Regions from separate parts of the Cellulosimicrobium composti genome, predicted to be linked through region 2. Evidence: riboswitches for the same ligand, from Rfam matches in the RefSeq annotation. Region 2 holds a riboswitch; the other holds the start of a gene.
What was found. A riboswitch is a leader RNA that binds a small molecule or an ion and turns the genes downstream of it on or off. The one in region 2 is predicted to bind thiamine pyrophosphate.

Region 1: another riboswitch for thiamine pyrophosphate. It lies ahead of thiD (bifunctional hydroxymethylpyrimidine kinase/phosphomethylpyrimidine kinase); the one in region 2 lies ahead of GYH36_RS14895 (TenA family protein).

What each region holds. Positions count from the first base shown of each region.
Region 1 covers NZ_JAAFAN010000026.1:14,544-19,121, forward strand. Annotated here, with positions in the region: gene GYH36_RS09385 (DUF4862 family protein) at 1-197, shown strand, start outside; gene GYH36_RS09390 (hypothetical protein) at 210-1,031, opposite strand; gene thiD (bifunctional hydroxymethylpyrimidine kinase/phosphomethylpyrimidine kinase) at 1,092-2,015, opposite strand; TPP riboswitch at 2,008-2,105, opposite strand; gene GYH36_RS09400 (SDR family oxidoreductase) at 2,214-3,101, opposite strand; gene pheT (phenylalanine--tRNA ligase subunit beta) at 3,098-4,578, opposite strand, start outside.
Region 2 covers NZ_JAAFAN010000056.1:3,507-8,084, reverse strand. Annotated here, with positions in the region: tRNA gene GYH36_RS14910 (tRNA-Leu) at 12-88, shown strand; gene GYH36_RS14905 (VOC family protein) at 104-505, opposite strand; gene GYH36_RS14900 (VOC family protein) at 638-1,552, opposite strand; TPP riboswitch at 1,638-1,766, shown strand; gene GYH36_RS14895 (TenA family protein) at 1,757-2,509, shown strand; gene GYH36_RS20095 (helix-turn-helix domain-containing protein) at 2,586-3,038, shown strand; gene GYH36_RS14885 (DUF6882 domain-containing protein) at 3,095-4,051, shown strand; gene GYH36_RS14880 (ClpP family protease) at 4,084-4,578, opposite strand, start outside.

The sequences.
Region 1 (4,578 bases), on a different contig from region 2:
ACGAGGTGCGGGCGTTCCTCGTGGCGTGCGGCCCGGTCCCCGTCGTCGGGGCGAAGGTCACGACCCGCCCGCTCGACGCGTCCCCCGCGCAGCGCCTCGCCGTCGCGCGCGCGACCGTCGCGGTCGTGCGCGCCGCCCTCGCCGACGTCGAGCCCGCCTGGTCGGCGGGCGTCCGGGAGGTCCCCCAGGGGGTGTGACGCCTGCCGGCGTCAGCGGCGCGGGGTCGCGGGCGCGGCGCGGCCCAGCACGCGCGTGTCGGGGAGCAGGACCCCGCACGCGCCGAGCGCGGCACCCCACGCCGCGCACGCGACCCCGCCCACCGTCCCGAGGCTCGCGAGGTGCTCCGGGTAGAGCACCGAGCACGCGCCGAGGGACACGGCCACGAGCGCGGGCGGCACCACCCCGGCGCGCCACCGCGCGGCGCCGCCCGCGTGCACGACGGCGACGGCGAGCGCGCACGCCGCGAGCGCGAGCCCGAGCCCCGCCTGCATCGGCAGGTGCTGGAGGCCCCACGTCTCGTCGTCGGGCTCGCCCGCCGCGGCCGCGCGCAGCACGGCGACCGCGTAGGCGACCGCGCCGCCCAGGCCCGCGAGCGCGAGCCCGGCGAGCGCGGGGTGCACCGCCCGGGGCGTGACGCGCGCGGGGCGCAGGTCCTGCCGTGCGAGGACGGCGGGGACGAGCGCGGACGCCGCGAGCCCGAGGGCGGGCAGGAGCTGCCCGAACGCGCCCGCCACGAGCCCGGCGAGCGCGACGGCAGCACCCGTCACGAGCACCCCCTGCAGCAGCACCGTCGCGCGGGGCCGGACGGCCCATGCGAGGAGCGGGAACATGGCGAGGCCCGTGTAGAGCAGGCCCCAGCCCGCCTCCACCAGGTAGTGCCGGGCGAACCGCTCGTCCTGCAGCACGACGGTCGCGAGGTCGACGAGGCCGAAGAAGAGGACGCCCCAGAACAGCGCCGCCACGACGGCGACGGCGCGCGCGGCGAGCAGGCGGCCGCGCGACGGGGCCGGAGCACCGAGGTCGTTCGTCATGGAGGACGGTGTAGCACCGGCGCGCCCGGCGCGCCACCGTCGCGAGCCCGTCCGGCGGTGCTAGCCGCCGACGGGCGCGGCCACGGCGTGCAGGTGGTCCACGGGACCGCGCCCGCTCCCGACGCGCAGCGCCGCACCCGCGCGCAGGGCGCCCGTGAGCCACGCCTTCGCGTCGCGCGCCGCGTCCTCCCAGCTCGCGCGGCGCGGGCGCAGGGCCGCGAGCGCCGCGGAGAGGGAGCACCCGGTGCCGTGCGTGTGCGGGGTGTCGACGCGCTCGGCGTCGAACGTCGTCACGCGCACGTCGTCCGCGACCGGGACGACGAGCGCGTCGGGCGAGGCGCCGCCCGTGAGGTGCCCGCCCTTGAGCAGCACGCCGGCGCCGCTCGCCCGGGCGTACGCGGCCGCCTGCGCGAGCGCGTCGTCCCAGGTCGTGGCAGCGGGGCGGCGGGTCAGCACCCCGAGCTCGGGCAGGTTGGGCGTGACGACGTCCGCGCGCGTCGCGAGGTCGCGCACCGCGTCCTCGGCGCCCTCGTCGAGCAGCCGGTGGCCCGACGTCGCGACCATGACCGGGTCGAGCACGACCCAGGGCCGCGGCGCGCCGGTGCGTGCGCGCTCGGCGACGAGCGCGTCCAGCCACGAGGCGATCGTGCGACCGTTCGCCGCGTCGGCGACCATGCCGATCTTCACCGCGTCGACGTGCACGTCGTCGGAGACGGCGTCGAGCTGCTCGCGCAGGAACCCCGGGCCGGGCACGTGCACCGACCGGACGCCGTGCGTGTTCTGCGCGACGAGCGCCGTCGTGACGGCCATGCCGTACGCGCCGTGCGCGCAGAACGCCTTGAGGTCGGCCTGGATGCCCGCCCCGCCGGTCGGGTCCGTCCCGGCGACCGAGAGCACGCGCGGGCGCGAGGGCGCGTCGTCGGAGGTCGCGCTCCCGGGTCCGGGCGCGACGGCGGGGGTGACGGAGGGCACGGTGAGCGGCATCGGCGGACATCCCTTCGCTGGTACGAGCCAGAGCAGGTTCGACGGGTGTGATCTCAGCCCCGCGTGCGCGGGGCACCCCGTGTCGGTCACCGCATCCTACGACGCCGCGCGCCGGCCCCGGCAGGGTGCCCGTGACGCGGCGGAGCCCGCCCCGGCGTCGCCGGGACGGGCTCCGCCCACGTCCTGCTGTCGCGCCCCTCAGCGCGCCGGGAGCGCGCCCGGCATCGGGTCGTCGTCGCCCCAGCGCGTGACGCGCAGGCGTCGCCCGTCCTGGCCGGGGACCGCGCGCCCGTCGCGCTCCCCCGCCACGAGCGCCGCCCGCAGCGACTGCGGCGAGTCGTGCGTGACGCGCACGAACGCGCCGGAGAACGCGTCGAGCTCGCCCGCCGCGATCGCGACTACCATCTCGACCGTGCGCTCCACGGGCGTCCACTCGGTGCGGCCCTCGTGCATGGTCATCGACGCGGTCATGTCGGTCTGCACCACGCCCGGCGAGACCTCGAACGTGCGCAGGCCGCGGTCGAACCCGGACCGGTGCAGGTTCGCGCCGATCCGCAGGAGCGCCGTCTTGCTCGCGTTGTACGCGCTCGCGCCGTCCATGTCGTGCGAGCCCGCGCCGCTGTTGAGGTCGACGACGCGGCCCCCGCCCCGGGCGAGCATGCCCGGCACGACCGCACGCGCGAGGAGGAACGGCCCGCGGACGTTCGTCTCGACGATCGCCCACCACTCGTCGGGGTCCGCCTCCCACAGCGGCACCTCGGCGTCGACGCGGCCCGCGTTGTTGACGAGGAGGTCGACGCCGCCGAGGGCGTCCTCCGCCGCGCGCACCGCGGCGGCGACCGCGCCGGCGTCCGTGACGTCCGCCGTCACGACGACGGCGCGACCGGCCGCGCCGTCCCGCTCGCCGAGCGCGGCGATCTCCGCGGCGACCCCGGCGAGACGGTCGGCGTCGCGCGCGAGGAGCGCGACGTCGAGGCCGGCCGCGGCGAGCCCGACGGCGATCGCGCGGCCGATGCCGCGGGACGCGCCCGTGACGAGCGCGGTCCGGGCGGGCGCGACGGCGCCCGCGGGGCCCGGCCCGCTCATGCGCGCAGCTCCGCGCCGACCCGCTCGCGCGCGGCGGTGACGGCGCCCTCGCGGACGCGCGCGACGTCGTCCGCGGTGAGGGTGCGGTCCGCGGCACGCAGCCGCAGCGAGAACGCGAGCGACTTGCGCCCGGCGCCCACCTGCTCGCCCGTGAAGACGTCGAACAGCGCGACCTCCTCGGCCAGCCCGCCGGCGCCCTCGACGATCGCCGCCCGCAGCGACTCCGCGGTCACCGACTCGTCGACGACGAACGCGAGGTCCTCCTTCGCCGCGGGGAAGCCCGAGACGGGCGTCGCCTGCACGGGCGCGTCGGACGCGCCCGCGACGAGCGCCGAGAGATCGACCTCGAACGCGACCGTCCGCGCCGGCAGGCCGACGTTCTCGAGCACCTTGGGGTGCAGCTCGCCCGCGTGCCCGACGACGGTCCCGTCCGCGAGCTCGAGGCGCGCGCACCGCCCGGGGTGGAACGGCGCGCGCCCGGTGTCGGCGACGACGCCGACCTCCGCGCCGGCGCGCGCGGCGACCCGGCGGGCCGCCCCGAGCGCGTCGGTCCAGTCAGCGGCGCGGCCCGGGCCCCACCAGCCGGCGCGCTCCCGACGGCCCACGAGGACCCCCGCGACGTGCCGGGGCTGCGCCGGGAGCGCGGCGTCGATCGCGGCCAGCTCGTCGTCGCCCGGACGCACGCCGCCGGGGAGCGACGGCGCGGCCGGCGCGCCGGGGCGCGGGTGCGTGACGAGACCGACCTCGAACAGCGCGACGTCCGTGAGACCGCGGCCGACGTTGCGGCGCGTGGTCTCCAGGAGCGTGCTCAGCACGTCGGTGCGCAGGAGCGGGCGGTCGTCCGCGAGCGGGTTGACGAGGCGTAGCGCGCGGCGACGCTCGTCGTCCGCGGGGATGCGCAGCGCGTCGAGCTCGGCGGCACCCACGAACGGGTAGCTCAGCGTCTCGACGAAACCGTCCTCGGCGAGCGCCCGCGCGACGGACCGGCGCACGCGCTGCTCGCGCGTGAGGCCACGACCACCCGGGGCCGCGGGCAGCAGCGACGGGATCTCGTCGTAGCCGACGAGTCGCGCGACCTCCTCGACGAGCTCGGCCGGCTCCGTGAGGTCGGGCCGCCACGACGGCGGCGTCACGACGAGCACGCCCGTCGCGTCGACGTCGTCGGCCTCGACCGTGCACCCGATCGCGCCGAGCGTGCCGACGACCTGCTCGAGCGTGTACGGCACGCCGACGAGACGCTCGGCCTCGCCCACGGGGAGGCGGATCGCGGCGGGCGGCGTCACGCGGTCGAGGTCGCTCACCGCGGGGTCGGCGGTCCCGCCCCCGAGCTCGACGAGCAGGTCGACGACGCGCTGCGCCGCGACCGCGGGCAGGAGCGGGTCCACGCCGCGCTCGAACCGCTTGGCCGCCTCGCTCGACAGCTTGTGGCGGCGCGAGGTGCGCGCGACCGACACCTGGTCGAAGTGCGCGGCCTCGA
Region 2 (4,578 bases):
ATTCGGCGCGCGCCCCCATGGCCCAACTGGCAGAGGCAGCCGGCTTAAACCCGGCGTGTTCCGGGTTCGAGTCCCGGTGGGGGCACCACGAGCCGGTGCCGCGCTACGAGAGCCCTGTCGGCCCCTCGGGCTCGGCGGGCGGCGTCGCCGCCTGGCCGAGGACGACGACCGTGCCGTCCGGGTCCTGCACGCGCGCGACGCGTTCGCCCCAGGGCTGGTCCGTCGGCGGCTCGAGCACGGGGACGCCCGCGGCGGCGAGGTGCTCGACGGCGCGGTCGCAGTCGTCGACGTAGACCCACAGCGCGGTGCGCGGCACGCCCGCGGGCGCCGTGCCGTCGTCGAGGCCGATCCCGAGCGGCGACCCGCCCACGTGCACGCTCACGTAGACGGGCGGCCCGTCGTCGGGAAAGGCGTACTCGACCGTCCCGCGCAGCAGGTCGCGGTAGAAGCCGAGCGACCGCTCGACGTCGGCGACGGTCAGGATCGGGAAGAGGCTGCGGAACATGGCGTCGCTCCTCGGTGCACGCTGCGGAACCTCCCCCATGGTGCGCGCCGGACGGCCGGACCGCCCTCCGAGCGGCCGCGACCGACGGGCGGGCCGTCAGGTGCCGGCCCGGCCCGACGGGCGGCCCGGCGCTCAGCGCGCGAGGAGCTCGTCGGTCGTCGTGCCGGGCAGGGACAGCGTGACGCGCGTGCCCCACGGGTCGTGCACGACGACCGAGCGACCGTCGTCGGCGTGCTGCAGCCCGCGGCTGCGCAGGCGCGCGACGAGGGCGTCGAGGTCCTCGCGGCCGGGCACGGTGATCGCGACGTCCCCGAGCCCGAGGCTCGCGGCCCGCGGCCCGGCGCCCGCGCTGTTCCAGACGTTCATCGCGACGTGGTGGTGGTAGCCGCCGGCGGACGCGAACAGGGCGCCGCTGTACCCGCTCAGCGTCGCCTCGAACCCGAGGGCGTCGACGTAGAAGTCGCGCGCCGTCGCGACGTCGCCCACCTGGAGGTGCACGTGGCCGACGCGCCCGGCGAGCGACGGGCCGGCGTCGTACGCGTCCTGGGTGAGGTGGGAGCGCAGGTAGGCGTTCGGGTCGAGGAACGTCGTGGTCATGAGGATCTGGCCGCGCTCGCGCACCCACGTCTCGCGCGGGCGGTCCGTGTAGAGCTCGACGCCGTTGCCCTCGGGGTCGGTGAAGTAGAACGCCTCGCTGACGAGGTGGTCGCTCGACCCGACGAAGGAGCCGCGGCGGTCCTGCGCGGCGCGGTAGACGGTCGCGGCGAGGCTCGGTGCGTCGTCGAAGAGGAACGCCGTGTGGAACAGCCCGGCCTGGCGCGGGTCGACGGGCGGCAGGCCCGGGGTGTGGACGAGGCGCAGCATCGGCGTCGTGCCGCGGCCGAGCACGCGGTGCACCTCGGTGCCGCGCGTGCGCTCCTCGAGCGGCGCGAGCGCGAACGCGCCCGTGTAGTAGGACGTCATCTGCTCGAGGTCGCCGACGCGCAGCGTGACGGCGTCCATGCTCGTGGACGGTGACAGGGACCGGTCGGTCGGGGTGCTCGTCATGGTGGCTCCAACTGTTGTCGCTACAACTATATTCCCACACTCGCGAGCGTGCTCCCGACGCGCGCCCGTCCTTGCTAGGGTCGCCCCGAACCACGCGGGGTGTCCCGTCCGGGCGTGCGCCCGGGCCGAGGGACTGAGACGAGCGGTACGGCCGCCCGGACCCGTCGAACCTGATCTCGCTAGCACGAGCGGAGGAACGTGGGCATGACGACGCCTGCTGCCATCACCCGGACCCCTGTCCTCGCGGACGACCCGACCGCGCTCGTCCGGCCCGGGGAGGGCGGCTTCACGGCCGGCCTCGCCCGCCGGTACGCGCCCCTCTTCGACGCCTTCTACGACCACCCGTTCCTCGCCGGCCTGCGCGACGGGTCCGTCGACCCGGCGGCCGTGCGGCACTACGTGGGCCAGGACCACCAGTACCTCACGGCCTACCTGCGCTGCTACGGGCTCGGCATGGCCCTCGCGCCCGACCGGTCGTGGGCGCAGTACTTCCACGACAAGGCGGGGTTCCTCCTCGACGACGAGTCCCACGCGCACCACGCGATGTGCGACTTCCTCGGGGTGACGTACGAGGAGGCGCAGACGGACCGCCTCGCCCCGAGCGCGCAGGCGTACGTCGACCACATGCTCGCCGCCGGCCGTGACTCGCTCGGCGTCCTCCTCGCGGCGCTCCTGCCGTGCCCGTGGACCTACATCTGGTCCGCCCGGCGGTTCTGGCTCGCCGAGCGTGCGACGACACCGGGCGCGATCGGGGACGACCACCCCCTCGCCGGCTGGTGGGCGTTCTACGCCGCCGAGCGGACCGAGGGCGTCCTCGCGGACCTGCGCGCGCGCCTCGACGCGCTCGCCGCGGACGCGGGCGAGGCCGAGCGCGCCCGCATGGAGCGCGCGTTCGAGCAGAGCTGCCGCCACGAGACCCGGTTCTGGCAGATGGCCTGGTCGCTCGAGGACTGGTGACGGCGCCGCTTACGCCAGGAGCAGATCCGCGCCCGGGGGCCTCGGCACCCGGGCGCGGCGCGGGTAGCGTGACCGCATGGACGTGACGAGCGCCACGGCGGCGACCCACCGTTCCCGCGGCGACGGGCGGCCGGAGCCGCTCCTGCGGCACGTCATCGGCGGCATCCTGCGGCGGGCGCGGCGCGCGCAGGGACGCACGCTCGTCGACGTCGCGGCCGCCGCGCGCGTGTCCACCGCGTACCTCTCGGAGATCGAGCGCGGTCGCAAGGAGGCCTCCTCGGAGGTGCTCGCCGCGGTGTGCGGCGCGCTCGGCCTGCGGCTCGTCGACCTCGTGGCGCGCACGGGGGAGGAGCTGCGGCCGGTCGCGCCCGTGCGCGTCCTGTCCGCGGTCCGCGAGCGCGGCGCGCTCTCCGCGCCCCGGCACCCCGCCCCCGTGGGCGAGCCGGTGCGCGACCTGCCCGTCGCGCGCGCCGTGCGCACGCTGCCGTCAGGCGCGCGCACCCCGGACGCCCTCCTCGTCGCCGCCTGACCCGGACGGCGTGTCGCGCCGGGTCCGGAGGTGCGACGCGCGGTTACGGTCGGTCCATGACGGAGCCGCAGACCGACGGCGCGGCGGCGCCGGGCGCGCCGACCCTCCAGGACCTCGTCGACGAGGCCGCGTTCGTCTCGCACGAGCACCAGCTCCACCTCGCGGACCTCCACGGCGACGACGCCTGGAACGCCGACCTGGTCGCGGGCACGCTGACGTTCACCGCGCCCGACGGCGGGACGACGACGTGCCGGGTCCAGTTCCTCGGCACCGCGGCACCAGGTCCGGGGACCTGGATGTGGGCGTGGAACAACGTCAACGGCTTCCCCGACGCCGTGCTCGACGCCGCCGAGCGGACCCGTGCGACCGGGCTCCGCGAGGCCGAGGAACCCGAGCACCCGCTCACCGACGACCTGCCGTACCGCTACACGCTCGCGGCGAAGGCGGTGACCCGGTCCTGGACCCACTACAGCGCGCCCGTCGGGGGCGGGACGCGCGCGTGGCTCCTCGTCGAGCACGACGACCTCGTCCTGCCCGCACCCACCGTGCCGCGGGTCGTGCGCACGCTCAGCGAGGGCCTGCTCTCCACGACGGTCGTCGACCACCGGCGCGCCCTCGCGTCCTACGCGTCGGTGCGCGGCCTCGAGACGTCGCAGGACGTGGCCGGGTCGGTGACGCTCGTCGTGCCCGACGGGACGGTGACCGTGAGCTTCGACGACGCCGGACGCCTCGCCGGCATCGCGGCGTCGTCGTCCCCGGCTTCCGGACCGGAGCCCGAGACAGAGCTCGATCCCGCACCGGAGCCTGCGGTCGAGCCGGCACCCGTGGCCGCGCCCGAGCCCGAGGCCGCTCCCGAGCCTGGGCCGGAGCCTGAGACGCCTCGGCCCACGACGCCGGACGCCGGCCCCGCGCCCGAGGAGCCGACCCCCGGCCCCGCGGCGGACGCCGTCGTCGACCCGCCCGCCGACCGGCCGGAGCCGCGCCGCCGGTCGTGGTTCCGGCGGCGCGGGTAGACCTCCGCGCCGAGCGCGTCACGACCTGGGCGTCACGCCGCCGTGGCGAGCTTGCGCGACGTCACGACGGCGTCGGCGATCCCGTACTCGACGGCCTGGCGCGCGGTGAGCACGAGGTCGCGGTCGGTGTCGGCGCGCAGGCGCTCGACGGTCTGGCCCGTGTGCCGCGACAGGACCTCCTCCGTCTCCGAGCGGATGCGCAGGATCTCCTCCGCCTGGATCGACAGGTCGGAGATGGTGCCCTCGCCGCCGCCGGACGGCTGGTGCAGCAGGACGCGCGAGTGCTCGAGCACGAACCGCTTGCCCGGCGTCCCCGCCGCGAGCAGCACGGCGGCGGCCGAGGCGGCCTGGCCCATGCAGATGGTCGAGACGTCGCAGCGGACGAACTGCATCGTGTCGTAGATCGCCATGAGCGCGGTCGCGGAGCCGCCCGGGGAGTTGATGTACAGGCCGATCTCCTGGTCGGGCGCGTCGGACTCGAGGTGCAGGAGCTGCGCCATGACGACGTTGGCGACGCCGTCGTCGAT